One region of the Streptomyces sp. NPDC104307 genome, then DNA from elsewhere that is predicted to be linked to it. Evidence: riboswitches for the same ligand, from Rfam matches in the RefSeq annotation. Region 1 holds a riboswitch; each other region holds the start of a gene.

Region 1 (9,682 bases):
TCTCGTCGTGCAGCTCGGTGACGGCGCGGCCCTCTGTGGTGATGTGGCGGCGCCGGCGCAGCCCCATGGTGGTGTGACCGGTGGCGAGGTAGAAGGGGCGGGCCACCGGCGCGCGCCAGTCGATCAGCAGGGGGGTGTGCGCGGTGTCGTCCTCGCGGATCCCGATACGGCCGATGTGGTGGGCCGCGCCGGTGGCGAGGTCGATGCGGCCGAAACACAGCGACCCGTCCACGGAGTTCAGGGCAGCCAGCAGACCCGAGCGTTCTGCGACGAGCACGTCGCGCTCGTGACGGGCCTGCAGTCCGGTACCGACCGGGGTCAGTGCGTCCTGGACGTGCTGGGCGGCGACTCCGCGCAGTGCGTCGACACGGTCGTAGAGCCGGTCGATGAATTCCTGCTCCCCCTGCAATTCGGAGCTTTCCCGAGTTGACAAAATGGCTCCCTGCCGGATATCGTTTTGCTTAGTGGCCCCCCGTGAGGGGCCTTTTCTGTGGGCGCACAGAAACACTCAATATACCTGGGAAAATCCCCGGCCCGCAATCGCGGACCGGGGATTTTTCGACTGTGCTCATGGACTGTGCTGGTCGACGGCGCTCATCGACGGTGCGACCCGCGATGTCCGCGTAGGCCGTGCCGAGGTGACGGTCACTCCGCCGAACCGGGGCTCTTGCGCCGGCCGGCGTTGAAGCGTGCTTTCTTCTGACGGTTACCGCACGTGTTCATATCGCACCATTTGCGGGTGCGGCTCTGGCTGGTGTCGAAGAAGGCAGCCCGGCAGGTGGGCGATGCGCACAGTGCAAGCCTTCCGTCCCGTTCGCCCGAGATGACGCTGATCGCGTCGGCGGCGATCACGCCGAGGGCGTCTTCCACCCGCGAACCCGGGCCGAGCTGCCATCGCCGCTTGCCCCCGGGTGTCAGGACGGCAGCGGCCCGGCCCTGAGTGCTCCGGTCGTTGATGACCTGGACGGCGGACGCGGGGAGAGCGTCGCCGGTCGCGGCCGCCGTCGCCGCGGCGTGAATCGACTCCCTCAGCTCCCGGGCGAGGTCGAGCTGGGCGGTGCCGCAGGACTTCACGGCCAGGCCGTTCACCGCCAGCCAGTCGACGAGCCGGCGCGGCGCGGGAATGCGCTCCACAGGGGTGCCGTGACGCTCCGACAGGGTCCCGGTGAAGCTGGTCGCCAGCACGCTGCCGAGGCGGAAGTCAGGGAACTCAGCTTGCATGGAACCACCTTAGCCGGTTGCGTTCCGGTGTGGCGGCATGTAGAACCGTCTTAGACGGTTCGCGATGGTGTGCAGCCGGTTCCGTGATGGCCTGGAGGTCTCATGCCGCGTCAAACCAGTGACGTTCAAGCGTTTGAAGCCCACGCGACAGAAGCCGAACTCGACGATCTGCGCGCCAGACTGGCCTCGGCGCGCCTGCCCGAGGCCGAGACGGTCCGTGGGACCGCGCCCGGCCCGCACCGATGGGAGCAGGGCGTCCCGCTCGCCGACCTCGTCGGTGTCGTGAACTACTGGCGCACCGGGTACAACTGGCGGCCGTTCGAGGAGCGCCTCAACCGGATCGGTCAGTTCCGCACGACGATCGATGATCTGGGAATCCACTTCCTGCACCGCCGGTCCACGCGGGCGGACGCCACCCCTCTGCTCCTGACGCACGGCTGGCCGGACAGCATCGCCCGGTTCGTCGACGCGGTGGACGAGCTGGCGGATCCAAAGGACGCGGCCGCGCCGGCGTTCCACGTCGTGGTGCCGTCCCTGCCGGGCTTCGGTTACAGCGACAGGCCGGCCACCACTGGTTGGGGAACCGAGAAGATCGCGGCCGCGTGGGTGGAACTGATGGGAAGGCTCGGCTACAGCAGGTTCGTGGCCCACGGCGGCGACTGGGGAGGCAATATCACCACGGTCCTCGGCGGCAGGTTCCCGGCGCACGTTCTCGGCATCCACACCACGTTCGCCGAGGCGCCGCCCGGAATGACCACGGACGGACTGACGGCGACCGAGCGCGAATGGACCGAGGACACCGCCGACTTCTGGCGACACCGCGCGGCATACGCGAAGCAGCAGGCGACCCGTCCGCAGACCATCGGCTATTCGCTCGTCGATTCACCGGTCGGGCTTCTTGCCTGGATCCTCGACAAGTTCGCGGAATGGTCGGATACCGAGGACAGCCCGTTCGAGAAGATTTCCATCGACCGCGTTCTTGACGACGTCACCCTGTACTGGCTGACGCGGACCGGCGCCTCTGCGGCCCGTATCTACTACGAAAGCCACAACTCGCTCGACCCCGGACTTCGGGTCGACGTCCCGTCAGCACTCACCATGTATCCCCGCGACGTAGAGAAATGCCCGCGCCCCTGGGCGCAGGAGCCCGCGCCCCTGGGCGCAGGAGCGGTACCGGAAGATCGTCCGATGGGCGGAGCCGGAAAGCGGGGGACATTTCCCGTCGCTGGAGGTTCCCGGGTATTTCGTCCAGGATCTGCGAGAGGGCCTCGCGGCAGTGCTGGCGGCACACCGGTGAACGCGGCTAAGGGCTGTCCCGCCAGGAATTGCGGGACAGCCCTCAGGTGCCGGGGCTCGATCACCGCCTGATGCGGCTGAGGGTGTTCGCCCGGCAGCTTGCCGGACTTCCGTGAGAGGCGTGAACCGCGAGCCCCGTATGGACCAAAAGGGAGAGCCCTTAGGCTGCCAACCGTCCCCGTCACCGTCCCCGATCCAGGAGCGCGCACGATGTTCGACCCCGCCCAGCAGCACCCGTACCCCGACGCGTTCCAGCCGGACGCAGCGCCTGCCCCGCACGCTCTGCTCGCACCGCTGAGCGGGTTCCTGGGCACCTGGGCCGGGCGGGGCAGTGGTGAGTACCCGACGCTCGCCGAGGAGTTCCGGTACGCGCAGCAGGTGACCTTCAGTCATGACGGGCGGCCCTTCCTCCATTACGAGGCGCGCGCCTGGCTGCTCGACGCGGACGGCGCCCCGTTGCGGCCGTCCGCACGGGAGAGCGGCTGGTGGCGGATGCAGGCGGACGGGCGGGTGGAGGCGCTGATCACTCAGCCCACCGGTGTCGCGGAGATCCTGACGGGCCGTGCGGCCGACGGCGTGGCCGACCTCGCCACCCATCAGGTCGCGCTCGCCCCCACGGCCAAGGAGGTCAGCGCCACCCGCCGTCGCTACACCCTGACGGATGACGGCACGCTCGAATTTGTCCACGACCTCGCGGCGGTCGGCCAGCCGCTCCAGCACCACCTCGCGGCGCGGCTCCGGCGCGAGGGCGGCAGCAGGCCGCACTGATCCGCTCGCCGTGACGGGTCGCCGGCCGTCGTCCCGTCCGTCCGACGGCGCCCCCGCTCATACCCCGGACAGCACGTCCTGCAGCCGGGCCGCGAACGCCCGCGGGTGCGTGGTGTTGCCGTTGTGCCCGCCGGGGAACGGGACGGCCTCCCGGCCGACCAGTCCGGCGAGGCGTTGTGCGCACTGGCCGACGAAGACGGATGGCGCCGTGGTGCTGCCGCTCGCGGGCACGATGCGTACGGGAGTCGCCCGCAGCGCTTCCCGGTCGAGCTCGGCTTCGATGACCGCGGTGAAGTCGCGCTCGATGAAGAAGCCGAAGTTGGCCGCACGGTACGGGGTGAGCGGCATCGGGGTGAGCCCCGGTTCGGTCTCCTGGCACGCCGGGTCGATGCCGAGGACCCGGGCGATCTCGGGGAAGGCCGCTTCCAGACCGCCGTCACGGTGGACATCCTGAAGGTGCGCCAGCTCGGCGGCGTGCCGCTCGCGCTGTCCGGTGGGCAGCAGGGACGGCGTGACCGGGTCGTGTGCCACGAGCACCCCGAGCTGCTCGGGGTGGGCGAGCGCCAGGTGCAGCCCGATGGCGGCGCCCATGCTGCACCCGAGCATCAGGGCGGGCTCATCGGTCAGTTCGGCCAGCAGCCGGTGCACGTCGTCGGCGTGCCGCGCCATGGTGACGCGCTGTCCGGGATCGTCGATCGTGCTGCGGGAGAGGCCCCGGCGGTCGTAGGTGACCACGGTCCAGCGGTCCACGAGCCGGTCGACCAGGTCGGTGCTGCGGTCGGCGTCGCCCTCACCGCTCTGGGAGACGAGCAGCAGGGGACCGGAGCCGCGGGTTTCGTAGTGGAGCGTGGCGCCATCGGTGTCGAGGAACATCAGGATCTCCCGGTCTCAGTGGTGGGCGGCGCCATGAGCGCCGGCCGATACCTCACACCGTAGTGCATCTATTTAGATGCATTGATGAAGATGCATTGGCGGCGCGTGTCGGGTCGCGGGCGTCGTGGCCGCCCAGTGGGAGGGCTTGATGAAATGTCCCGATTGGGTGGTTAGTCGCATACGCCACTAATAATCCACTGAAGCGCTTTTTTTCATAGCCCAAAAGTTATGAATATTGAGCAAATCGCCCTTTTCGGGCTCAGTGGTCAGCATCACCTTCCCGGCCCGGGACGCGGTGCGTCCGGCCTCGGTTCCCTGTTGTGCCAAGAAAGTTGACTTCCCCCGAGAGGTCTGATGCTGGGCATTTCCTTTAATTGATCTTGCGAATCAATTGGGATCAAGAATTCCGGGCTTGTTTCGTCCGGCGTTTTTCGCTTACGGTCACCGTCAATCCGGATGGAACGCCGAATCCTGCCGCCGTCCGGGAACCCGACCCACTCACCTACGGCAGGAGCGGGGGACCCAGGTTTACTGCCGGTCCGGAACCCGGAGCGGCTAGGGGTTAAGTCGACATCACGTGCGGCCGGACATCTCCAGTCCGAACCCGACAGCTCACCTCGCAGGCGGCGGAGAGGAAATACGCCATGCCCATCACGGGTAAGTACCGTCGTTTCAAGTCCACCACCCTGACCCGCGGCTTCATCGCCGTGAGCACGGGCGGAGTCGTTCTCGCGCTCCCCCTGATCGGGGCCGGATCGGCTTCTGCCGCACCGGCGCACCCCGCCGTCGCAGAAAAGTCGGCGTCCTCGACCCCCTTTGCTGCCAAGGGAATTGCGGCCCACCAGGCGGAGTCCACCGTCTATTCCGTGGTCTCCGGCGATTCGCTTTCCAAGATCGCCCGTGGGCATTCCCTCAGTGGTGGCTGGGAGCGGCTCTACCAGGACAACCGGAGTGCGGTCGGTGAAAACCCCGACCTGATTCACCCGGGCCTCAAGCTGACCATCGGCGCCAAGTCCGCCGCCGTAGCGCCGAAGGCGGCTCCCTCCGCCGAGTCGAAGGAAAAGCCCGCCACCGAGGAAAAGCCCGCGTCCGACGCCGCGCAGTCGTCCGACCGGTCCGAGGGGTCCGACCGCGCCGACCGCTCCGAGCGGACGGCCGCGCCGGTCGCGGAGAAGACCACCGAGACCACCGCCACCGAGACCTCGGCCACCGCTCCCGCGCAGGCCGCGACGGCGTACACCGACGACCTCGACGGCTGGATCAAGGAGTCGCTCGCCGTGATGGCCCAGAACGGCATCCCGGGCAGCTACGACGGCATCTACCGCAACGTGATCCGCGAGTCCTCCGGTAACCCGCAGATCGTGAACAACTGGGACTCGAACGCCGTCGCCGGCACGCCCTCCAAGGGTCTCCTCCAGGTGATCCAGCCCACCTTCGACGCCTACCACGTGGCCGGTACGTCGACGGACATCCTCGACCCGGTCGCCAACATCACCGCCGCGTGCAACTACGCCGCGGCCACCTACGGCTCCATCGACAACGTCTTCGGCGCCTACTGACATACCCGGCTCCGCCTTCGGGAGGAACCGGGCGCAGGGGTGGGAAGGAGCCATGCGGCTCCTTCCCACCCCTTTCGCGTGCCGTGCGGCCCCTGCGGACCCGCTCGGGCCGCCTCGCAACCGGGTGCGCGATGGCACTATGAACCTTTCATCCCGCGCGCTACCCTCCGCCGCATGATTTCCACGGTGGTCTGGGGAACCGGCAATGTCGGCCGCGCGGCCATCCGCGCCGTCGAGGCCCATCCGGCCCTGAATCTGGCGCACGTGCTTGTTCACGATCCGGGCAAGGTGGGCCGCGACGCGGGCGACCTCGCCGGGACCGGCCGCGATCTGGGCGTCGCGGCGACCGACGACATCGACGCGGTGCTGGCCACCGCTCCCGGCGCGGTGGTGTACGCGGCCTCCGGGGACATCCGCCCCGACGAGGCGCTCGCCGACATCACCAGGGCGGTCCGGACCGGGGCGGTGGTCGTCACCCCCGCCCTGTACGCCCTCTACGACCAGCGGAGCGCCCCACCCGAGCTGCGTGACCCGGTCCTGGCCGCTGTCGCGGACGGCGGCGGCTCACTGTTCGTCTCCGGCGTCGACCCGGGCTGGGGCAACGACGTGCTGCCCCTGATGATCAGCGGACTCGGCAGCACGGTCGACGCGATCCGCTGCCAGGAGATCTTCGACTACTCCACCTACGACCAGCCCGACGCGGTCCGGGACCTGATCGGCATGGGCCACGCCATGGAGTACGAGCCGCTGATGCTCGCGGCCTCCGTCCCGACGATGGTGTGGGGCGGCCAGCTGCGGCTGATGGCCAGGGCCCTGGGCGTGGAGCTCGACGACATCCGCGAGACGATGGCCCGGCGGCCACTGGAGACGACGGTCACCACCCGGACCATGGGCGAGTTCGCGGCGGGCACCCAGGGCGCGGTGCGGTTCGAGGTGCAGGGCATCGTCGAGGGTGAGCCCCGCATCGTCATCGAGCACATCACCCGCATCCACCCCTCCTGCGCCCCGGACTGGCCGTCGCCGCCCGACGGCGCCGGCGCCCACCGCGTGATCATCGAGGGCCGCCCGCGGATCGAGGTCACCGTCGAGGCCACCGACGAGGACGAGAACCGCTCGGCGGGCGGCAACGCCACCGCGGTCGGCCGGCTGGTGAACGCCATCGACTGGCTGGTGGACGCGGAACCCGGACTCTACGACGCACTCGACGTCCCCCTGCGCCCCGCAGCCGGCAGACTCGGAAGGAAACAGCCATGATCATCGACATCCCCGAGGGCCAGGAGCCGATCGGATACGTGTGGGGCGACATGGTCCCCGGCATCGGGATGGCCGCCGCGAACTTCTCCCTGTCGGTGTACCAGCACACGACGCTCGGCCTGCGGGAGTTCGAGGCCGCCCGGCTGCGGATCGCCCAGATCAACGGGTGCCTGTTCTGCCTGGACTGGCGCACCGAACGGGACGGCGAGAAGGTCGAGGAGGAGTTCGCAGACGCGGTGAACGAGTGGCGCACCGCCGGAGCGTTCGACGACCGGACCCGGCTGGCCGCCGAGTACGCCGAGCGGTACACCCTGGACCATCACGGTCTGGACGAGGAGTTCTGGGCCCGGATGACCGCGCACTACAGCCAGCGCGAGATCGTCGAGCTGAGCATGAGCATCGGCTCCTGGCTGGCGTTCGGCCGGCTCAACCACGTACTGGGTCTCGACGCCGTGTGCGTGCTGCCCGGCCACTGAACCGTGAGCCGGATGCCCCGGGCCCGTGCGTCGCGCCCCTGGCCCGGGGCGTACCCGGGAGGAGACCCGTCCCGTCATCTCCTCCCGGCCGGCCTGCCACCTCGGGCCGGTGTCACAGATCGGTCGCGATGATCTTCTCGATGTTCCGTTCGGCGAGTGCCGTGATCGTGACGAACGGATTGACGCTGGTGTTGCCGGGGATCAGCGCGCCGTCGATCACGTAGAGGCCCGAATACCCGTGCAGGCGACCGTAGTTGTCGGTGGCACGGTCCAGCACCGCACCTCCGAGGGGGTGGTAGGTGAGGTGGTCGCCCCAGATCTTGTACACACCGAAGAGGTCCGTCCGGTAGATCGTCCCCTCCTTCGCGTTGATCTTGTCGAAGATCGTCTTGGCCATGTCGATGGACGGCTGCTTCCAGGCGGTCTGCCAGTTCAGGTCGACCTTGCCCGTCGCGGGATTCCAGGAGAACTGGGCGCGGTTCGGGTTCTTCGTGATCGACAGGTAGAACGAGGCGAACGTCTCGATCCCGGTCGGCAGCGGCGCGACCTCGGCGAACGCGCCGCCGGCGGCCCAGTTGTCGATGCCGCCGCAGGGGATGCTCGCCTGGACCGCGCCGGTCGGGTCCCACAGGTGGTTGGCGCGGCCGCACATGACGTTGCCGTTGTCGCCCCAGCCCTTGCCGATCTCGTCGTTGAGGGCGGGCAGCTTGCCGGTCGCCTTCAGCTCGGTCAGCAGCTTGCTCGTGCCGACGCTGCCGGCCGCGAAGAACACCTTGTCCGCGGTCACCGTCTTGGTGGCCTCCGTGCTCCCGTCGGTACGCAGCTGGTCGATGACGACGGTGTAGCCGCCGGCCGACGCCGGGGCGACCGAAGTCACCTTGTGCAGGGGCGAGATGGTGACGTTCCCGGTCGCCATGACCTGGGCGAGGTAGGTCTTCTGCAGCGACTTCTTGCCGTAGTTGTTGCCGTAGAGGATCTCACCCGCCAGTGCCGACTTGGGTACGGTGCCGGCCGCCTCCTGCTCCATGTAGTCCCAGTCGTACACGTCCGGCACGAAGACGAACGGGAAGCCTGAGCGCTGCGCCTGCTTGCGGCCGACCCGGGCGTACTTGTAGCAGTCGACGCTGTCGAACCAGGCCGGGTCCACGGTGCCGACGCCGAGGCCGGAGTTGGCGCGCGGGTAGTAGGTGGAGTACATCTCGTCGGCGTTGACCGTGGGGAGGACGGCGCCGAAGTTCTCCCGCTTCGGGGTGACGGCCATGCCGCCGTTGACCAGCGAGCCGCCGCCGACGCCGCGCCCCTGGTAGACCGTGATGCCGCTGAAGTCCTCCGCGTCCAGGATTCCGGTGTAGCGGGGGATCGACCGGTCGATGGGGAAGCCCAGGAAGTTGCTGAGGGGCTGCTTGGTCTTGGTGCGCAGCCAGTACGAGCGGCCGTCGGGGCTCGTCGTGTTGGCGAAGATCTTGCCGTCGGAGCCGGGGGTGTCCCAGGACATGCCCATCTCGACCATGTGCACCTTGATGCCCGCGCGGGCGAGCCGCAGGGCCGCCACGGAGCCGCCGTACCCGGTGCCGATCACCAGGACCGGAACGTGCTCCCCGCTGCCGATCACCGTGGCTCGGGCGCGGCTCGCCGCCTGGGCGACGGTGGCGTGCCCGGAGAGGGCCGCAGCCCCCACTATGAAACTTGTTCTAGCGATGAATCTGCGACGCGAGACACCGCTCGATCCCTTGTCGGGTAAGCTTGAGTCCGTCATGTGACGTTCCTCACTCTCGATCGAATGGGAACGAGTTCTACTGGCGCTCGCATAAGAAGTCACTACATACCTGCGAGTAATTTCTCTGGGGCTCGGCCGCCCGCCGACTGCCGCCGCCTCATCGCCTCCGGGTGCGGCACCCGGGCGCCGCGTGGATGCTGGGAGGGTCAGCGTTCCATGAGGAGGACAGTCATGAGCATGCTCGACAAGATCAAGGACCTGATGAAGGGGCACCCGGACCAGGCCCGCCAGGGAGTCGAGAAGGGTGGCGACATCGCCGACAAGAAGACGGGTGGCAAGTACAGCGGCCAGGTCGACTCCGCCCAGCAGAAGCTCAATGACCAGCTCGGCGACAAGCGGCCGCCCGCCGACGACCGGTAGGGCGCCCCGGAGGTCCCGAGAACCCCCGCACGGTCGCGACGGAGCGGCGGTCGCCATCGAAGGCGACCGCCGCTCCGTTCGTTCGTGGGCGACTTCGT
Region 2 (9,682 bases), on a different contig from region 1:
ACTCGTCCGGCACTCCGTTGCGCTCCTTGACCGCGTCGGGATCGACCACGGTGTAGCTGGTCTCTCCCGGAAGAAGGTAGTGCAGGTGCTCGCGGGCCAGCCGCTTGATGTACGCGTCGTCCTGGAGGCGCGCCTTCTCGTCGCGCAGCTCCTCCGTGCGCGCCTCGGCCTCCTGCGCGAGCCGCTCCTGGTCCGCGATCTCGTCGCGCTGCGACACGTACTGCCGCATCGGGTACGCGAGGGCGACGACCAGGGAGCAGACGACCAGGGCCAGGAAGGCCGCCCGGCCGGTGAGTCGGGAGCGGCGGGCCTGGCGCTTGCTCTGGGACCGGTAGACGCGGGCTGCGGTCTGCTCACCGAGCAGCCTCAGCCGGGTCGCGGTGGAGAACCGGTCCCGGTCCTTCGCGGCCATGTCTCCGCCTCCCCATTACGCACGTCCGTCCCCGCACACGGTACGGGACCGAGTGCAGGGACGGACGGAGGCCGGGTCGCTGGACCCGGTCGGGCTTGTCAGCCCTTGAACCGCGGGAACGCCGAACGGCCCGCGTACACCGCGGCGTCGTCGAGGATCTCCTCGATGCGCAGCAGCTGGTTGTACTTGGCGACGCGGTCCGAGCGGGCCGGGGCGCCGGTCTTGATCTGGCCGCAGTTCACGGCGACCGCGAGGTCGGCGATGGTGACGTCCTCGGTCTCGCCGGAGCGGTGGGACATCATGCACTTGAAGCCGTTGCGCTGGGCCAGCTCGACGGCGTCCAGGGTCTCGGTCAGCGAACCGATCTGGTTGACCTTGACGAGCAGGGCGTTGGCGGAGCCCTCCTCGATGCCGCGGGCCAGGCGCTCCGGGTTGGTGACGAAGAGGTCGTCGCCGACGATCTGCACCTTGGCGCCGATCTTCTCGGTGATGACGTTCCAGCCGGCCCAGTCGTCCTCGTACAGCGGGTCCTCGATGGAGACCAGCGGGTACGCGTCGACGAGCTCCTCGTAGTACTCGGTCATCTCGGCGGCCGAGCGGGACTTGCCCTCGAACTCGTACGTGCCGTCCTTGTAGAACTCGGACGCGGCGACGTCGAGCGCGAGCGCGATGTCCTTGCCGGGGGCGTAACCGGCTTCCTTGATGGCCTCGACGATGAGGTCGAGCGCGGCGCGGTTGGACTCCAGGTTCGGCGCGAAGCCGCCCTCGTCACCGAGACCGGTGGACAGGCCCTTGGTCTTCAGGACCTTCTTCAGCGTGTGGTAGACCTCGGCGCCCCAGCGCAGGGCCTCGGAGAAGGACTCCGCGCCGATCGGGGCGATCATGAACTCCTGGATGTCCACGTTGGAGTCGGCGTGCGACCCACCGTTGAGGATGTTCATCATCGGGACGGGCAGCAGGTGCGCGTTCGGGCCACCGAGGTAGCGGAACAGCGGCAGGTCCGAGGCCTCGGACGCGGCGTGGGCGACGGCGAGCGAGACGCCGAGGATGGCGTTGGCGCCGAGCGAGCCCTTGTTCTCCGTGGCGTCCAGGTCGAACATGGCCTGGTCGATCAGCCGCTGCTCGGTCGCGTCGTAGCCGACGAGCTCCGGGCCGATCTGCTCGATCACGGCGAGGACCGCCTTCTCGACGCCCTTTCCGTGGTAGCGGTTGGGGTCACCGTCGCGAAGCTCAATGGCCTCGAAGGCACCGGTGGAGGCTCCGGACGGAACGGCAGCACGGCCCGTGCTGCCGTCGTCGAGGCCAACCTCGACCTCGACCGTGGGGTTGCCCCGGGAGTCGAGGATTTCCCGGGCTACGACGACGTCGATGGACGGCACGAGGCATCTCCTTCTGGGATATGACGCTGTTTGTGCAGGGTCGCTTTGGCCTTGCGACAAGAGCCTAACCGGCCCGGCCGTCTCAGTCGGCCGCCCGCCCGTCCCCTGGGACGAAATAGGACCCAAGAGCAGTCATAGCGGGACGGAAGACCAGAAATTTACTGGCCGGTAACTACAACAGTTGAACAGTCGGTACGCGATCGCGCGAGCCGCGCCACGCGCCACCGGGCCACCGGACCGGCGACCGACAGACCCCGGCCCGGCACGCGTGGGGGGAAGACGCGAACCGGGCCAGGGAGATCGGCGAGGAGAGTGCCGGACTACTTCACCAGGTGGAGCTGCTGACCCGGGAAGATCATGTCGGCGTCCTGGACGATGTCCTTGTTCAGCTTGAACAGCTGCTGCCAGCCGCCCTTGACGTGGCGGTCGGCCGCGATCTTGCTCAGCGAGTCGCCGGTGACGACCTTGTACTCACCGTCACCCTTCTTGACCTTCTCGCCGGTCGGGGTGGTAACGGTCTTCTTCTGGCCGGCCTCGGGGGCGGTCGAGCGGTCCGAGCGGTTGGTGGCCGGGGCCTCGGTGCGCTCGGCCTTCTTCGGCTCGGCCTGCTGCTTGGGAGCGGACTCCTGCTTGGGAGCGGCCTCCGCCTTGGGGGCGCTGGAGCCGGTGTCGACGCCCGGGTCGACACCGTCGTTGCTCAGGTTGCCGGCACCGGCGCAGGACCAGGCGCCCGGTCCCTGCATGTCGAGGAGCTTCTCGGCGACCGCGATCTGCTGGGCCTTGCTGGCCAGGTCGGCGCGGGCCGCGTACTGCGTACCGCCGGCGGCGGCCCAGCTGGACTGCGAGAACTGCAGACCGCCGTAGTAGCCGTTGCCGGTGTTGATGGACCAGTTGCCGCCGGACTCGCACTGGGCGACCGCGTCCCACGTGGAGACGGAGGCGGCGGAGGCGCCGGTGGCACCCATCAGGGGCACGGCGATGGCGGCACCGGTCACACCGGCGAGCGTGGCGATACGGACGGCCTTGGACGGGCGGCGGTGCTTGTTGCCCTTGCTGTTGAGCAGCATCGAGACTTCTCCTCACCGACGCCTGCGAGGTGAGCTGTCGGGTTCGGGCCAAGTGAGTTGCCCGGTCGCACGTCCTAGCGCACGACTTCACCCCAAGCCGGTCCTGATGCGTCCTGCGACGATCGGGCCCGGCACTTACCTGGGTCCCCCGCTCCTGCCTACGGCGCTTTACGCGTCTGTTCCCTTCGACCGACGGCAGGATTCGGCGTGACGATCGACGGGGCCCGCGGTGCGAGCGGTTCTGACCGTAAACACACCGAACCCCTACATTCAAAGAAGGACATACCGGATAAACAGCTCTTCCGAGCATCGGATTAACACCTGTTTGCGCAGGTCGGAACGGATGCGGGGGGACCTCCCGGACAAGGCGCGCCAGTTCACACGAAGAGACCCATGTCTCACTTAGTCAAAAGTGGGACATAGGCCTCTTAAGTACCCCAGGTGCGAGGTGTCTTCAGCTGTTGATCAGACCGTTTCCACGGTCGCCGCCAGGACGGCCCTGACTGGGTCTCAGCCCGCCTTCACGCCGAGGTCGAGGTCGAGGTGCTGACCGGGCAGGATGAGGTCCGGGTCGGAGCCGACGGTCGCCTTGTTGGCCTCGTACAGCCCGGTCCAGCCGCCGGGCAGCTCCTGCGCGTCCGCGATGGCCCAGAGGTTGTCGCCGGGCCGGACGGTGTACGTGCCGTCGGCGGCCGGCGCGCCCGTGCCGCGTCCGTCCGCATCCCCGCGCGAGGCGTGCCGCCCCGCGTCCCGGCCGTCACCGGCCCGCTCCGGAGCCGGCGCGCCGCGATGCTTGCCGCCCGCCTCAGCGGCCGGGGAGGACCCGTCCGGGGTGCCGGAGGGGTCACCCGCGCCGGAGGAGCCGGACGCCGGGGGCGTGGCGCCCGGGGAGGACGAGGCGTCCGCCTCGCGGTCCTTGCGGTCCTTGCCTGCCGGCTCTGACGTGGCGTCGTCCGATGGGGCCTTCGTGGCATCCCCGGCCGCGTCGTCCGCCGGGTCCGCGCTCTCTGACGGATCGGCAGTCGCGGACGGGTCCGCACTCTCGGCCGGGTCCGCGCTCTGCGTCGGGTCCGCGGACGGGGTGGCGGCCGGATCGACGCCCGGGTCGACACCCGGCAGGGAGCCGTCCGGGGTGAGGCCGGAGATGACGGCGCAACTGGGCCACGCCTTCGGCCCCTGATCGCCCAGCACCTTCTCCGCCACGGCGATCTGCTGCGAGCGGCTGGCGAGGTCCGCGCGCGGGGCGTACGCCTCACCGCCGTAGGACTTCCAGACCTCCTGCGAGAACTGCAGGCCGCCGTAGAAGCCGTTACCGAGGTCGGCGCTCCACATCCCACCGCTCTCGCACTCCGCGACCCGGTCCCAGGTCGACGCGTCGGCGGCGTGCGCGCCGGCCGCGCCGAGCAGCGGGATGGCGATGGCCGAGCCGGTCACGCCTGCGGCGACGATGATCGCGGGTGCCTGACGAGGGCGACGGTGTCTGCCGTTCGCGGAGCCCATGGGAATGCCTTCCGTGTGACTGACAAGGTGACTGGTGAGTCGAACGGTGAACCTAGCGGGACTCGAACGTGTGTCACAAGTCGATGCAGCGGAGATCACGCCGAAGTCACAGAGTTGACAGAGTGTCACCTTCCTTGCCGGTGGCCCCGGGGGTGAACTCGACCGGAAGCGTCCGCAGTCCGCGCATGATGAGCCCGCCGCGCCAGCGCAAATCGGCAGCTTCCCCCGCAAGTCGCAGATCCGGAAGGCGTTTCAGCAACGTGGCGAGCGCGGCCTGCCCCTCCAGCCGGGCGAGCGGTGCTCCCAGGCAGTAATGGATGCCGTGCCCGTAGCCGAGGTGCTGGTTGTCACGCCGCGAGAGGTCCAGCGTGTCGGGAGCGCGGAACGAGGACGGAGGCGGCTCGCCGGCAGGCGCCCGATACCGTCGTCATGTGAACCACATCCCGTCGCCCGAGCTCTTCACCTGGGAGTTCGCCACCGACCCCTACCCCGCCTACGCCTGGCTGAGAGACCACAGCCCCGTACACCGGACGACATTGCCCAGCGGCGTCGAGGCGTGGCTCATCACCCGGTACGCGGACGCACGTCAGGCCCTCGCCGACAGCCGCCTGTCGAAGAACCCGGCGCACCACGCGGAGGACGCCCGGGGGAAGAGCAAGACCGGCATCCCCGGCGAGCGCAGCGCCAACCTCATGACGCATCTGCTGAACATCGACCCGCCCGACCACACCCGGCTGCGCCGGCTGGTGTCCAAGGCCTTCACGCCCCGGACGATCGCCACATTCGGGCCCCGTGTGCAGGAGCTGGCGGATCGGCTCATCGACGATTTCGCGGAGAAGGGGGAGGCCGACCTGATCCATGACTTCGCCTTCCCGCTCCCCATCTACGCCATTTGCGATCTGCTCGGCGTACCGGAGGAGGACCAGGACGACTTCCGAGACTGGGCAGGCATGATGATCCGGCACGGCGGCGGCCCGCGGGGCGGGGTCGCACGGTCCGTGAAGAAGATCCGGGCCTACCTTGCCGAGCTGATCCACCGGAAGCGGGAGGACCCCGGTGACGACCTGATCTCCGGTCTGATCCGGGCGAGCGACCACGGCGAGCACCTCACCGAGAACGAGGCCGCCGCGATGTGTTTCGTGATCCTCTTCGCGGGTTTCGAGACGACCATCAACCTGATCGGCAACAGCGCCCACGCGTTCTTTCGCAACCCGTCGCAGCGTGCTGTCTTCCAGAGTGCTGTCCAGCAGGGCGACGACCGACTCCTGGACACCGCCATCGAGGAGCTGTTGCGTTTCGACGGCCCGGTGGAACTGGCCACCTGGCGCTACGCCACGGAAGCCCTGGAAATCGGTGGCGAGCAGATCGGTGAGGGTGATCCCGTGCTCGTGGTCCTCGCGGCGGCCGACCGCGATCCTGCCCGGTTCGCGGAGCCGGACACGCTCGACCTCTCCCGGCGGGACAACCAGCACTTGGGGTACGGCCACGGCATCCACTACTGCCTGGGCGCTCCACTGGCGCGGCTGGAAGGCCGCACGGCACTGGAGACGCTGTTCCGGCGTCTGCCGGACCTTCAGCTCGCTGTGAACCCCGCCGATCTACGGTGGCGGGGCGGCCTCATCATGCGTGGTCTGCGGACCCTCCCGGTGGCGTTCACGCCGCGTTGACGTCGGTTCGCGCCCCGGCTCCGCGACCGCGCCCGCCCGGACGAACGTCAGCCGAGGCCCTCCGCCGCCCTGATGGCGTCGCGGTAGGCGCGGCCCGCCGCGCGCAGGGCGGCCTCCGGGTCGGTGCCGTCCTCCTGGGCGCGGACGGCCAGGGCGAGGAGCCGGTAGCCGAGGTCGTCGCCCTCGCCGTCGCCCCCGGGGAGCGGTACGTCGAGGCCGGCGGTGGCGGCGCGGCCGGCCAGCTTCGCGGCGAGGGCGAGGGCAGGCTGGCCGAGGGGGACGCCGTCGGTGACGGACTCGCGCTGCTTCTCGATGGCCTTGGTCCGCAGCCAGTGCGCGTGGACGTCCTGTGGGGTCTCGGCGGTCTCGTCGCCGAAGACGTGCGGGTGGCGGTGGATCAGTTTCTCGACGAGCGTGGCGGCGACGTCGTCCACGGAGAACGGCTCCTGCTCGTCCTCCTCCGCGATGCGCGCGTGGAAGACGACCTGGAGCAGTACGTCACCGAGCTCCTCGCGCAGTTCCTCGCGGTTGCCGTCCTCGATCGCCTCGACGAGCTCGTACGCCTCCTCGATGGCGTACTTGGCGAGGCCCTTGTGGGTCTTCTGCGAGGTCCAGGGGCACTCGATCCTGATCCGGTCCATGACCTGGACGAGATCGAGGAGGCGGGCACCCGGCAGATCGTAGGAACCGGGCAGCAGCTCCAGGTCCGGCATCCGCACCCGCCCGGAACCTGCCAGCCTCGCCAGCCCGTCGGTCAGCGGCTGGTTGCCCTCGCCCCCGGTGAGGACGACCGCGGTCCGGCCCCCGGCGCAGGAGGCGACGAGCTCCTCGGCGTCGGGCACCGCCGGTTCGACGGTGATGCCCGCCTCGCGCAGATACGGCAGCTGCGGCTGGCCGGGCTCCCCGCAGAGCACCCGGTCCGCGGCGTGCAGCGTCTGCCAGGCGGGCCAGGACAGCAGTCCGGGGGCGACGCGGTGGCTGGCGGTGAGCAGGACGATACGGCCGGGGTCTTCAGCGTTCACGCTGCGAATCTACCCGGCCGCCCGGCCGCTGCTACGCCCCGGCCTCCGCCGGTGCCCGGTCGGGCTTGGTCACCTGGTTGATCCAGGGGGCCTTGTAGTCCGCGAGCTGGATCTGCTTGTTGTCCCAGCTGCCGTAGCGCGGGTTGACGTCGACCTTGAGGGCCTTGGAGGCCTTCGTCAGCGCGTCGCCGAGGGCCTTCGTACCGGCGGGAGTCGACGGGTCCGCGCCGAGTGCCTGGGAGAGCTTGGTCAGCTGGATCTGCTCGCGCAGGAAGGAATCGATCTGGCCCGGGGAGATCCAGCGTTCCTGGAGCACCGCGGCCCGCAGCCCCGTCTCCCCCTTGTACTGGGCGACGGCCGACTGGCGCATCTGCTGGATCTCGGCGCGGCTGACGGTGACCCCGGCGTCCGCGGAGGCCCGGTCCAGGACCCGGTCCAGGATGATCCCGTGCAGCTTGGCGCGGACGAGCTGGCCGGACTGGTCGGCGGCCTGGGCCGCCTGCTTCGAGGTGCCCTGCGCGTCGCGCACGTCCGCCACCTGGGCCTGCACGGTGGACACCGCGATCCGGTCGCCGCCCACGACGGCTGCCGCGCCGGGGTGGGCCTGGCTGCCGCAGGCGGAGAGGAGCGGCGCTGCGACGAGGGTCACGGCGGAAACGGTGAGCGCGGTGCGACGGCGGCGGTGCAAAGGAGCCTCCCGAGGAGATTGTGCGGCGGTGCACAAGGCCTTGCGATGATCGATGTTAGGCATGGGAACCGGTCCCGGCCACTGATTCGGCTGATTCGACCAACGATTCGGGAGGAGTTGGGGATGTGGGCTCCCCGGGGCCCGGTCGGCGCACCGGTCAGCGGGCCGGTACGGAGGGTTTCCGGGGTGCTTCCGGCCGCAGCATGATCGTGCGCGAGACCACGAAGGTGATCGGGACGGCGGCCGCCGCCGCGACCAGCGGGGCGTACCGGCTGCTGAATCCGGCCAGGTCGACGAGCAGGTAGACGCCGCCGGTCGTGATGACGAAGTTGGCGGCGTTGGTGAGCGGGAAGAGCAGGAACTTCCGCCAGGTGGGCCGGGTCCGGTAGGTGAACCAGCAGTTGAGGAGGAACGAACCGGCCATGCTGAGCGCGAAGGCGCCCACGTGCGCGGCTATGTAGGGCAGCCGGGTGAGCAGGGCGAGGTAGCAGCCGTAGTAGGTGCCGGTGTTCACGACGCCCACCAGGGCGAAGCGGACCAGCTGGGCCTTGACCGTCATCGGCGTACGAACTCCAGGGGTTCCGGCTCCGCTGCCGGGCCGAGGGCAGCGGTGTTGGTGGACTGCACCAGGTAGTGCGGGCGGCGCTTCACCTCGTAGTAGATCCGGCCGACGTACTCCCCGACCACCCCGACCATCACCATCTGGACCCCGGCGAGGGCGGTGACGGCGACGAGGAGGGTGACGTATCCGGGGGTGTCGATGCCCTTCACCAGGGCGACGCCGACGATCCACCCGGAGTAGACGAGGGCGAGGGAGAGCAGCAGCAGGCCGAGGTAGAGCGCGGCGCGCAGCGGCTTGTTGTTGAACGAGAGGAGTCCGTCGAGTCCGTAGTTGAGCAGTTTCCCGAAGGTCCAGGCGGACCGGCCCTCCTCGCGGACGGCGTTCTCGTAGCTGAACGTCGTGGTGGGGAAGCCGACCCAGGCGAAGAGGCCCTTGGAGAAGCGGTTGTACTCGGTGAGTTCGAGTACGGCGTCGGCGGCCCGCCGGGAGAGCAGCCGGAAGTCCCCTACTCCGTCGACGAGTTCGACGTCGACGAGCCGGTTGATGAGCCAGTAGTAGGCGCGTGCGGTGAGGGTGCGGGTGACGCGGTCGCCCTTGCGGGTGCGCCGGGCGATGACCTGGTCGTAGCCGTGCGCGTGTTCCTCCAGCATGCGGCCGACGAGTTCCGGCGGGTGCTGGAGGTCGGCGTCCATGATGACGACGGCGTCGCCCTCGGCGTGCCGGAGGCCGGCCAGCATGGCGGCCTCCTTGCCGAAGTTGCGGCTGAAGGAGACGTAGCGGGCCCGTGGGTCGGCGGCGGCCAGCTGCCGCAGGATGGGCAGGGTCCGGTCCGCGCTCCCGTCGTCCACGTACACGAGCTGGAACTCATGACCCAGCCGGGTCATCTCGTCCGTCACGCGTTCATGGAAGCGTTCGAGTATGTCTTGCTCGTTGAAGCAGGGCACCACCAGCGAGATCAGCACCCATGCAGATCAGCCGGTCAATGTGTCGGGCGCGGATGCCGGGTGTGGCCCGGGGGCGGACATTGGGTGAACTGGTCGGCGGAGCCCAGGATTCGGCTGTCCCGGCCGTTCCGTGGAACGAGGTGCTCAGCCGCCCCGGCCGTTCCGCGGAACGAGGTCCTCAGCCGCCCCGGACCTTGCGGCGGCGGTCCAGCTGGCGGCGCAGTTCGGCGGGGAGCGGGTGGTTCGGGCCGTATCTGCGCTCGGTGTCGTAGAGCAGCGACTGGAGTCCGCCGATGGCCGCCGCGTGGTCCCCGAGCGCGAGCAGGAGGTGGCCGATGCGGTGGCGGATCTCGTAGGAGCGGGCCGGGTCGTCGCCCGTGGCGTAGCGGTTCTCGTAGTACGGGAGGACGGCGCGGTACTCCGCGAGCGCGGCGGCGGGCT
Region 3 (9,682 bases), on a different contig from region 1:
CGGCCGGCCGTCCTCGCTGAAGCTGCGCAGCCGCTGGACGATGCTCCAGGCGGCCCGGAAGGGGCTCTTCGCGCAGATGGTCGTCGTTCCGCTGCTCCAGAAGCACCGGATTCTCACCCAGGTCTCCGGCGACCACCTCGAAGTGATCAAGCTGATTCCGCCGCTCGTCATCGACGAGGCGGACGTGGAGCGGTTTGTGGCCGCGTTCACAGCGGTGATGGACGACGCGCACAACGGCGGGCTGATGTGGGACTTCGGCCGGACCCTGGTGAAGCAGGCCGTGGCCAACCGCTGATCAGCGGGGTTTTTGCCTGGGAGGCAAGAAATTTGCCTCCCAGGAAAGATCCTGGCCCAATGGACATATGAATCCCCCAGAAGCAGGGGCGGCCGACGTGGCCGACGAGCTGCCCGGTGTAGCGCCTCGACTGCGCGACCTGCGCCGCGGCCGCGGGCTCACCCTGGAGACCGCCGCCCAGCGCGCCGGGCTCTCGCCCGCCCATCTGTCCCGGCTCGAAACGGGCCGCCGTCAGCCCTCGCTGCCGATGCTGCTCGGACTCGCCAGGATCTACGGTACGACGGTCTCCGAGCTGCTCGGCGAGATCCCGCCGGAACGTGACGCGATCGTCCGCGCCCGGAAGTTCGAGGGGGCGGAGGCGGACGGCTGGATGTACCAGCAGGCCGGTGGGCCCGGCCGGGCCATGCAGGCGCTGCGCGTCCGGGTGCCGTACGGCGCGCAGGGTGACCTGGTGCGCGTCCACCCCGGCGAGGAATGGCTCTATGTCCTGGCCGGAAACCTCCGGGTGACCCTCGGGGACACCGTGCACGACCTCGGCCCCGGCGACAGCGCGCACTTCGACTCGCTCACCCCGCACCGGATCGCGGCGCCGGACCGCGAGGGCGCCGAACTGCTCTTCGTTCACACCCTGCTGCAGAGCCCCGCCGCCGAGCTGTGTCTCGGCAGCGGGATCCACCGTCGCTGAGACGCCGTCCCGCCGGCCCGTCCGGTCACCAGAGAGGACCGTCATGTCCGATTCAGAGAACTACGACCCGCTGACCCCGGCCAGGCACAAGGAGTCCGACTCCCAGGAGCGCACGATGCCGCGCGGGCTCGTCATCAGGCTGTTCGCCTATCTGGTGGCCGGGCACGTCATCGCGGGCTTCCTCTACCTGCTGTTCGCGGTGGGGATGCACAACCAGTAGCCGGCGGCATCCCCTCCCCGGGGTCCGTCAGGAGTCTTCGAGGAGCCGCTCGCGCAGCCGCTCCCGGGTCTCGGGCGTGACCTTCAGCCCCTCGGAGAGGTAGCGGTCCGTGTCGCCCCAGGTCTCGTCGATCGTGGCGAAGGCCGCCGCGAGGTATTCGCTGTGGGCGCCGAAGAGCGGGCTGAGGAGCTCCATCACCTCGGGCGACATCCCGGCTGCGGAGGTGTCGCTGCGGCGCACCCGGTAGCGGCGGTGGGTGTCGTTGGACTTGAGGTAGTCGGCCTCGATCGTCTCGCGCCCGACGCCCACCGCGAGCAGCGAGATCGCGATCGAGAGCCCGGCCCGGTCCTTGCCCGCCGCGCAGTGCATCAGGGCCGGGACGCTGTCCTCGGCCAGGGCGTGCAGCACCTGGCTGTGCTCGGCGGTGCGGTCCAGGATGATCGAGCGGTAGGAGGCGACCATGCGGTCGGTCCCCTTGCCGCCGCCGAGGATTCCGTGCAGCTCGTCCATGTTGCCGTCGCGCACCATCCGCCAGAACTCGGTGCCGTCCGCCGGGTCGGTGAGCGGGATGTTCACATTGCGTACGCCGGGCAGCTCGACGTCCGGTCCGTCCAGCTTGAGGTCGGCGGCGTTGCGGAAGTCGAAGACGGTGTGCAGCCCGAGGCCGCCGAGGAACGCCGCGTCCTCGGGCGTGGCGCCCGCGAGGTGACCGCTGCGGTAGAGCCGCCCGTACCGCACCCGGCGGCCGTCCGAGGCCGGCAGTCCACCCACGTCGCGGAAGTTACGGACCCCCGCCAGCTCGGGTTCCGTCGACGGGGTCTGCGGCAACTGCTGCGTCACGGTCACTCCTGGGGCTGTGCCGCCGACGCGTGTCGCCGACGGGTCCACTCCCGTGACGATACGACATCGGATACTCGGACAATCACCCCGGCGGCAGCCTCGGTTCTCCCTCTTGTCCCGGCCCTCCGCGGGGCGCCGGTGCGGACGATGTGAGTGACATGTCCGTATTAAGGCTTTTAGTCGAACATGCCCTGCTTATGCGGGAGATGGTCACCCTCTCGTGAGCGGGATCATATCCGTGACGGTGTGTGGCGGTACGCCGGTCGGGTATTCCGTACGTCAAGCGGAATGCCAAGATCCATAATCCACGGAGTGTGACCGGAATTCCGCGTCGAATTTCCGGTGCGGAATCCGGCGCGGAACCCGTGGCTTGTTTCCGCCGTCCCGGCTCGCTTACGTTCCATGTCAATCCGGATGGAACGCCTAATCCTGCCGCCGTCCGGAATTCCGCACCCACTCACCGTGTGGCAGGAGCGGGGGACCCAGGTAAGCCGCCGACCGGAGTGATCCGGCCGGCTCGGGGTGAAGTCGCGCCAGGCGCGGCCGGGCATCTCCAGCCCGAACCCGACAGCTCACCTCGTAGGCGCCGGAGAGGAAATTCTTCATGCCCATCCCGGGTAAGCACCGCCGTCCCAAGTCCAGCACCATCGCCCGCGGCGTCGTCGTCGCGAGCGCCGGCGGAGCCGTCATCGCGCTTCCGCTGCTCGGCGCCACCGGTGCCAACGCCGCGGAGCAGGCCGCTCCCGCCACCGCGAAGTCGGCCGCCGCCACGCACGCCACCCCGGCCAAGCCGGTCGCGGACAAGCAGTCCGGCACCAAGACGTACTCCGTGGTCTCCGGCGACTACCTGTCGAAGATCGCCGCCGAGCACAAGGTCAAGGGCGGCTGGGAGAAGCTGTACCAGGACAACCGCAAGGTCGTCGGCGACAACCCGAGCCTGATCTTCCCGGGCATGAAGCTGACCCTCGGCGGCAAGGCCTGGGGTCACGCCCCGGCCACCGGTTCGCACACCTCCACGGGTGACACCACTCCGTCGAAGGCCCCCTCGAAGGCCCCGGCCAAGACCGAGTCGAAGGCCCCCGCGTCCTCCGGCACCACGTCCTCCTCCGACACCCAGGCGTCCAACACCGCGTCGTCGGACCAGGGCAGCGCCTCCGGCTACGTCCACCCGGTCCCCGGTAACCACACCACCGCCTACCGCGCCTCCGGCGCCAGCTGGTCCAGTGGCAGCCACACCGGCATCGACTTCCCCGTCGCCAGCGGCACCAGCGTCAAGGCGATCACCTCCGGCACCGTCGTCACCGCGGGCTGGGGCGGCGCGTACGGCAACGAGGTCGTCATCAAGCACGCCGACGGCCACTACTCCCAGTACGGCCACATGTCCTCGCTCTCCGTCTCGGCGGGCCAGACCGTGACCGCGGGCCAGCAGGTCGGCCTCTCCGGCGCCACCGGCAACGCCACCGGCCCGCACCTCCACTTCGAGGTCCGCACCGGCCCGGCGTACGGCTCGGACATCGACCCGATCGCCTACCTGGCGTCGCACGGGATCAACGTCTGATCCACGCAGCAACGGTCCGGTGACGGACCGGAGCAATACAGAGGGACGGTGCGCGGCGGCGCACCGTCCCTCTGTATTGCGGTGACCGTCCTTATTCCCCCTTTACCAAAAACTGACCGGGTGGTCTATCTCACCACCCGTCAACCCCGTAATACGGTCGCGTAGGTCACAATCGACGGTGCAGGATATGCCCTTGTGGCAGACGATTCGAGAATCATCCGACAGGGCGTCATCAACCGACAGGGCGCCATCGAGTCGTACGCGGCGATTGGCGACAGTTTCACCGAGGGAGTCGGTGACCCGGGCCCGGCCGGGACATTCGTCGGCTGGGCCGACCGGTTCGCGGTCATCCTCGCGGACCAGCTCCCCGAACCGGCGACGGCGCAGGGCGGCACGGCCGCCGCGCACGGACACTTCCGGTACGCCAATCTCGCCGTACGAGGACGCCTCCTCGACCAGATAGTCGAGGAGCAGGTACCGCGCGCCAAGGAACTCGCCCCCGACCTGGTGAGCTTCTGCGCGGGGGGCAACGACATCATCCGGCCGGGCACCGACCCCGACGACGTGGCCGAGCGCTTCGAGCGCGCGGTCGCCGAGCTGACCCAGTCGGTCGGCACCGTCATGGTCACCACCGGCTTCGACACCCGAGGCGTTCCGGTGCTCCGCCATCTGCGCGGCAAGATCGCCACCTACACCGCCCATGTGCGGTCCATCGCGGACCGCTACGACTGCCCGGTGCTCGACCTGTGGTCGCTGCGCTCCGTGCAGGACCGGCGCGCCTGGGACGGCGACCGGCTGCACCTGTCACCCGAGGGGCACACCCGCGTCGCGCTGCGCGCCGCACAGGTCCTCGGCCTCGACGTGCCGGCCGACCCGGACCAGGAGTGGCCGCCGCAGGTGCACCGGGGAACGCTGGAGGTCCGGCGCGACGACATCCACTGGGCCCGCGAGTACCTGGTGCCGTGGATCGGGCGCCGACTGCGCGGCGAGTCGTCGGGGGACCACGTGGCGGCGAAGCGGCCGGACCTGCTGCCGCTCTGAGACCGGCCGGCTCCCGGCCGGGAGCCGGGAGCCCGGCGATCCGTCCGGGGTCTACGAGCCGGCCCGCCCGATGTCGTACAGCGGCCGGGCCGGGATGCGTTCCAGCACGCCGCCCGCGAACACGTCGTACAGCGGCAGCGTCTCCAGATGGACGTAGCCGATATGGCAGTCGCAGACGGAGAGCGGGCAGGCCCGGGGGCCCAACGCCTCCCGGTAACTGCCGTCGTAGAGATTGCCGAGCTCGGCCCGGACGAAATGGCAGCGACGCACCGTGCCCTCCCCGTCGACCGAGATGACGGACTCGCCGGTCCGGCAGGGCAGCCCGGCCGAGCGGTGCGGATGGCGGCTGTACGGGAACAGCGGGTCGATCTCCGTCCACCGGCCGGCCTCCGCGTCCGTGTAGGTGTGCCCCTCCGCGGCGTTGACCCAGAGGTACACCTCCCCGGGGAGCGCCGCCCGCAGCCGCCGGGCCTCGTCGAGGTGATCGTCCAGACCCACCACACCGACGCTGTGCCGGATCCCCAGGGACGTCAGCTCCCCGCACCGGTCCAGGAAACGCTCGTACGGTGTCTGGCCCGGGTGGTACGTGCACCAGAGCGCGATCTTGTCCCGGCCGGCGGCGCCCGCCTCGGCCAGCCACCGCGTACGTCCGCTCAGGTTCGTCTGGATCGCCACCCGGCGGATGTGCGGCAGCCCGGCCAGCTCGACCATCGCCCGGCGGTACCAGGAGCGGACCAGCCCCTCGCCCCACGGGGTGAACAGCACCGAGATCCGGTCCTCCTCCCGCGCCGCCGCCCACGCCGTGAACCGCTCCAGCGCGGCCCGGTCGGCGCGCAGCTGCTCCCGGCTGTCGCGCCGCTTGGCGAACGGGCAGTACGGGCAGTCGTAATCGCACGACGCGAGCGGACCCCGGTAGAGAATCGTCAGGTCCATACGGGGCTCACTTCAGTTCGTACGAGGCCATCGCGGCCCGCACGGCGGGGGAGAAGAGCTCGGGGCCCAGCGCGTCGGAGTACGCGAGCCCCTCGGGCGACAGGCGCAGCAGCCCGGCGGCCGGCGCGTCCGGATCGAGCCAGCCCCGCTCCTCTAACAGGGCCAGCTCCGCGCGGAAGTCCTCGTACGGGGAGGTACCGAACCGCTCGCGGTAGCCGGACAGGGGCATGCCATCGGCCTGGAGCACCGACTGCAGGAGATGGCGGCGGCGCGACTCGTCGCCGTCGGTGTACCGCCCGACCTCGGCGCGGGAGAAGTCGGCGGTGCCCGTGTAGGCGTCGATGATCCCGCGCACCTCGCCCATCCGCACCGCGTAGTCGAAGGAGTAGTGCAGCCGGGAGGTGTACGAGCGGGCACCGCAGCCCAGGCCGATCATGCCGTCGGTCTGGCACGCGTAGTCCTCGGGGCCGTCCGTGCGCGGGGCGTCGGCGCGACGGAACATCCGCATCGACACCTGCTCGTAGCCCCGGGCGAGAAGGTGGTCGCGGCCGGTCCGGTAGAGGCGCAGGCGCTGCTCGTCCCAGACCGGGTCCGCGGCACCGGCGGAGAGCCGGTCCAGCGGGGTCAGCGGACGCACGTACAGCGGGTAGAGATACAGCTCCTCGGGCCGCCAGCGCAGAGCCGCGTCCAGGGAGGTGCGCCAGCTCCGCTCCGTCTGGCCGTCGATGCCGTAGATCAGGTCGACGTTGAGGACGGGTATGGAGGTCTCCCGGATCAGGCCGAGGGCGCGCTCGACATCGGCGGCGCGCTGCGGGCGCACCGCCGCGCGGGCCTCGGCCTCCACGAAGCTCTGCACACCGATGCTGATCCTGGTCGTGCCCCGCTCGGCGAGGACGGCCAGCCGGTCGGCGGTCGCGGTCGACGGGGACGTCTCGACCGACAGGGGCACCGAGCGGAGATCGGCGCCCATGCGCTTCTCCGCTATGTCGCACAGGCGCTCCAGCTCGGCGGGCTCCAGGAAGGTGGGTGTGCCGCCACCGAACGCCGCGGCGGCGAACCGGACCGGCTCCCCGTCGCCCAGCGCGTCCCGCACGGCGCTCGCCTGCCGGTCCAGCGCGTCGAGATACCGCGAGGTCAGCTCGTCGGGCGCGCCGATCCGGGTGAAGAGGTTGCAGAACCCGCAGCGGACCTCGCAGAACGGAATGTGCAGATAGAGGGAGAGCGCGTCCCTGGGTTCTCCCGCCCACAGCTCGCTCAGCTCCGGACGCCCGCCGGGGAGTCCGGCGAGCGGGCGGTACGCCGTCTTGTGCGGATAGGCGTACACATAGCTCTGGTACGGGCGGACGGTGTGCGGACTGGTCATCGTGCGGTCCCCGGTTCCAGGAAGAAATGGGCGTACGGAACGGTCCAGACGGACTCGTGCCCGAGCCGGTGACCGGTGTAGCCGTCGTCGCCGTACGCCGTGCCGTGGTCGGAGCAGACGATGGCGAAGGCGCGGCGGCGGCTGCTCACGGCGGCGAAGAGCCGGCCGATGTGGGCGTCGACGTACTCCAGCGCGGCGGCGTGCGTGGCACGGCTGTCACCCGCGTCCCGGGTCGCGCCGGACCGGTGGAACCAGTTCGGCTGGTGCAGCGCGGAGACGTTGACGAAGAGGAACAGCCGCTGTCCGTGCGGCAGCCCGGCGACGACCTGCTCGGCACGGGTCACCTGTGCCTCGAACGAGGTGGGCGAGGCGACGCCGAACTCGGGCTCCCAGTGGGCCTCGTGGAACATCCCGGGCAGTACCGAGCCGAGCGGTGCCCGCTGGTTGAAGAACCCCACTCCGCCGACGCACACCGTGCGGTACCCGGCCCCGGCCAGGCCCGAGACCAGGTCGGGAGTGTCGAAGACGAAGGTGCGCTCCTCGGTCGTCTCGCTGCCCGCGAACCGGGCGGCGAACAGCCGGGGATGCGGGCCGGGCGCGGCCGGTGTGGGCAGGAAGCCCGCGAAGATCGCCTGGTGCGAGGCGTACGTGAAGCTTCCCGGGGCGTGCCGCCGCTCCCAGCCCCCGGCCGGCAGGTGCCGGGCGAGATTGGGGATACGGCCGGCGGCGGCCAGCTCCGCCGCGACGTCGTACCGCAAAGTGTCCAGGGTGACGAGCAGCAGATCGTCGTGGCCGACGACCTCGCTCATGTCCGGGTTCGGGGCGTCCATGACACCGGACGGGGGTTCGTCCATGGCGCCGGGCGGGGGCTCGTCCATGACGCCGGACGGGGGATCAGGATGCTGCGTCGACACGGTGGTTCCCTGCTCTGTTCAGTACGGCGGCGACCTGCGCCGCATAGGTGTCCAGGCCCTCGGCGCCGCTGCCGGGCAGACCGGTCAGGCGCGGCAGCAGATCGCCGAAGGCGTTGACCTCACCGACGGCGAACCGCCGCCAGCCGGTCGAGGGCAGCAGGTCGACGCCCACGCACAGCGTGTCCGGGAAGGCGTCGGCCGCCCGCTCGCACACCGCCAGGGCCGCACGCCAGCTGCCGCCCGCCGCCGCGACGGCGGCCCGCGCCTCGTCCAGATCGCCGCGAGCCCCGCCCAGGTGCAGATTGGTCATGGGGGAGCGGCTGGTGCGCACGACGGCGTGGGTGGCGCGGCCGTCAACCACCACGACCCGCAGATCCGCGGCCCGGCCGTGCTGGGAGGCCTTCGGCAGCCAGCGTTCGACATGCAGACCGTCCGGTGCGAGCGCGTCGACGACCGCCGCGACCTCGCCCTCCGTCGTGAGCCGCCGGACCCGGAGCGAGTTGTGGAGCCGGCCGGCCCCGTCCCGCTCGACCGAGGTGGTCGCCCTCACCCGGCCAGGACCGGCCGTCTCCACGGCCAGCACCCCGGAGGCGGACGACCCGTGCGCGGGCTTCACGAACACCCTCGGCATCCCGCCGTCCGCCATCAGCCCGCGCACATCGGCCCAGCCACGCACGGGCGGCGCGGCGGGGCCCGAGGTGGGCGAGGCGGGCACCGGCACGCCGGCGGCGGCCAGCACGCCGTGACACAGGCGCTTGTCGAACAGCACCGCGATGTCGCCGGGGTCGTCCAGCAGCACCGCGCCCGCCCCGGCCGCCGCCCGCGCCACCTCCCGTACTGCGGAGGTGAACCGCGCGTACCAGCGGGACGAACCCTCCACCCTGGTCGGGTCCTCGACGCCCCGCAGCAGCCGCTCGACCTCGGCGTCCTCACCGGGGGAGTCGATGCGCACGGTCTCCCCGGGCAGGAAGACCGCGGCCCCGTTCAGCACGTCGAGCCAGGTCACGACGCGGGCCGGGGACAGACCGGCGGCGCGCACGGCGTCCTGGAAGAGGCCGACGCGGCGATTGCCCGGATTGCCCACGACCGCGAAACGCGGCGGCGCACTATTCACTGACCGCGACAGAGCGGGCTCTTCGCCCTCGGGGTCCCAGTAGTCCGGCCCGTCGTGATCGAGGCGGGTGGGCCCTGACCCCCGCCGGGTCGACCGGGTCGAGGAAGTGCTGACGCTGCCCTGTGCGGACGGCGTCGGGGCGCCGGCGCCGCCCTCGCTGTTCACGGCCGTATCACTCCGACACCGTGGTGTAGCGCCCCTCGGGCCCGCCGTCGCCCCACGGTTCGCAACGTTCCGACAGATCGACCCGCACCCCGTGCGGTTCCAGGGCGTCCGAGACCCGGCGCTCCATCTGCTCACTGAGGAAGTGGTGGTGCAGATCCAGCACTTCGAGGTGAGTCAGCGGCTGGCCCTCCAGCAGTGCGGCCGCGCCCTCGTCCCCGAGGGTGCCGCAGGACAGGTCGAGCGTGCGCAGCCGGGCCACGAGCGGGGCCGAGGCGACGGCCGCCGCGATCTCGTTCTCCACCTCGCTGTTGCGCAGACCGAGATGGCGCAGGGCCGGGAGCCTGGTGCCGGAAAGCAGCGGCGCCAGATCCGCCACGTCCACGTCGCCGCCGTAGCCGGACACACCCAGCCAGAGATCGAGCCGCTCCAGCGCGGGCAACTCGCTGTCCAGCACGCCGCGGACCACCTCGACCGGCAGCCCGCCCGTCTCGATGGTGAGCGAACGAAGGCGCTCGTGCCGGGTGGGCGGGAAGACGAGTTCGGATCCGCCGCGC

What was found. A riboswitch is a leader RNA that binds a small molecule or an ion and turns the genes downstream of it on or off. The one in region 1 is predicted to bind cyclic di-AMP.
Positions count from the first base shown of each region.
Region 2: linked by a shared signal. The riboswitch ahead of ACZ601_RS26660 (transglycosylase family protein) and the one ahead of ACZ601_RS16875 (LysM peptidoglycan-binding domain-containing protein) in region 1 are both predicted to bind cyclic di-AMP.
Region 3: linked by a shared signal. The riboswitch ahead of ACZ601_RS03090 (M23 family metallopeptidase) and the one ahead of ACZ601_RS16875 (LysM peptidoglycan-binding domain-containing protein) in region 1 are both predicted to bind cyclic di-AMP.

Region 1 covers NZ_JBVJMU010000005.1:390,457-400,138, forward strand. Annotated here, with positions in the region: gene ACZ601_RS16850 (HelD family protein) at 1-409, opposite strand, end outside; gene ACZ601_RS16855 (CGNR zinc finger domain-containing protein) at 646-1,221, opposite strand; partial or broken gene ACZ601_RS16860 (epoxide hydrolase family protein) at 1,324-2,518, shown strand; gene ACZ601_RS16865 (nitrobindin family protein) at 2,728-3,285, shown strand; gene ACZ601_RS16870 (alpha/beta fold hydrolase) at 3,343-4,158, opposite strand; cyclic di-AMP (ydaO/yuaA leader) riboswitch at 4,611-4,799, shown strand; gene ACZ601_RS16875 (LysM peptidoglycan-binding domain-containing protein) at 4,803-5,717, shown strand; gene ACZ601_RS16880 (NAD(P)H-dependent amine dehydrogenase family protein) at 5,892-6,971, shown strand; gene ACZ601_RS16885 (carboxymuconolactone decarboxylase family protein) at 6,968-7,447, shown strand; gene ACZ601_RS16890 (GMC oxidoreductase) at 7,560-9,203, opposite strand; gene ACZ601_RS16895 (antitoxin) at 9,396-9,584, shown strand.
Region 2 covers NZ_JBVJMU010000012.1:96,973-106,654, forward strand. Annotated here, with positions in the region: gene ACZ601_RS26650 (FtsB family cell division protein) at 1-412, opposite strand, end outside; gene eno (phosphopyruvate hydratase) at 511-1,791, opposite strand; gene ACZ601_RS26660 (transglycosylase family protein) at 2,112-2,858, opposite strand; cyclic di-AMP (ydaO/yuaA leader) riboswitch at 2,863-3,034, opposite strand; gene ACZ601_RS26665 (transglycosylase family protein) at 3,369-4,358, opposite strand; partial or broken gene ACZ601_RS26670 (cytochrome P450) at 4,465-4,743, opposite strand; gene ACZ601_RS26675 (cytochrome P450 family protein) at 4,790-6,025, shown strand; gene ACZ601_RS26680 (nucleoside triphosphate pyrophosphohydrolase) at 6,073-7,047, opposite strand; gene ACZ601_RS26685 (SurA N-terminal domain-containing protein) at 7,079-7,735, opposite strand; gene ACZ601_RS26690 (GtrA family protein) at 7,893-8,294, opposite strand; gene ACZ601_RS26695 (glycosyltransferase family 2 protein) at 8,291-9,259, opposite strand; gene ACZ601_RS26700 (serine/threonine-protein kinase) at 9,420-9,682, opposite strand, start outside.
Region 3 covers NZ_JBVJMU010000001.1:757,148-766,829, reverse strand. Annotated here, with positions in the region: gene ACZ601_RS03110 (aspartate aminotransferase family protein) at 1-295, shown strand, start outside; gene ACZ601_RS03105 (helix-turn-helix domain-containing protein) at 363-980, shown strand; gene ACZ601_RS03100 (DUF6126 family protein) at 1,024-1,200, shown strand; gene ACZ601_RS03095 (tyrosine-protein phosphatase) at 1,228-2,040, opposite strand; cyclic di-AMP (ydaO/yuaA leader) riboswitch at 2,481-2,641, shown strand; gene ACZ601_RS03090 (M23 family metallopeptidase) at 2,645-3,598, shown strand; gene ACZ601_RS03085 (SGNH/GDSL hydrolase family protein) at 3,794-4,639, shown strand; gene ACZ601_RS03080 (STM4011 family radical SAM protein) at 4,691-5,572, opposite strand; gene ACZ601_RS03075 (STM4012 family radical SAM protein) at 5,580-6,935, opposite strand; gene ACZ601_RS03070 (STM4013/SEN3800 family hydrolase) at 6,932-7,744, opposite strand; gene ACZ601_RS03065 (STM4014 family protein) at 7,830-8,975, opposite strand; gene ACZ601_RS03060 (STM4015 family protein) at 9,136-9,682, opposite strand, start outside.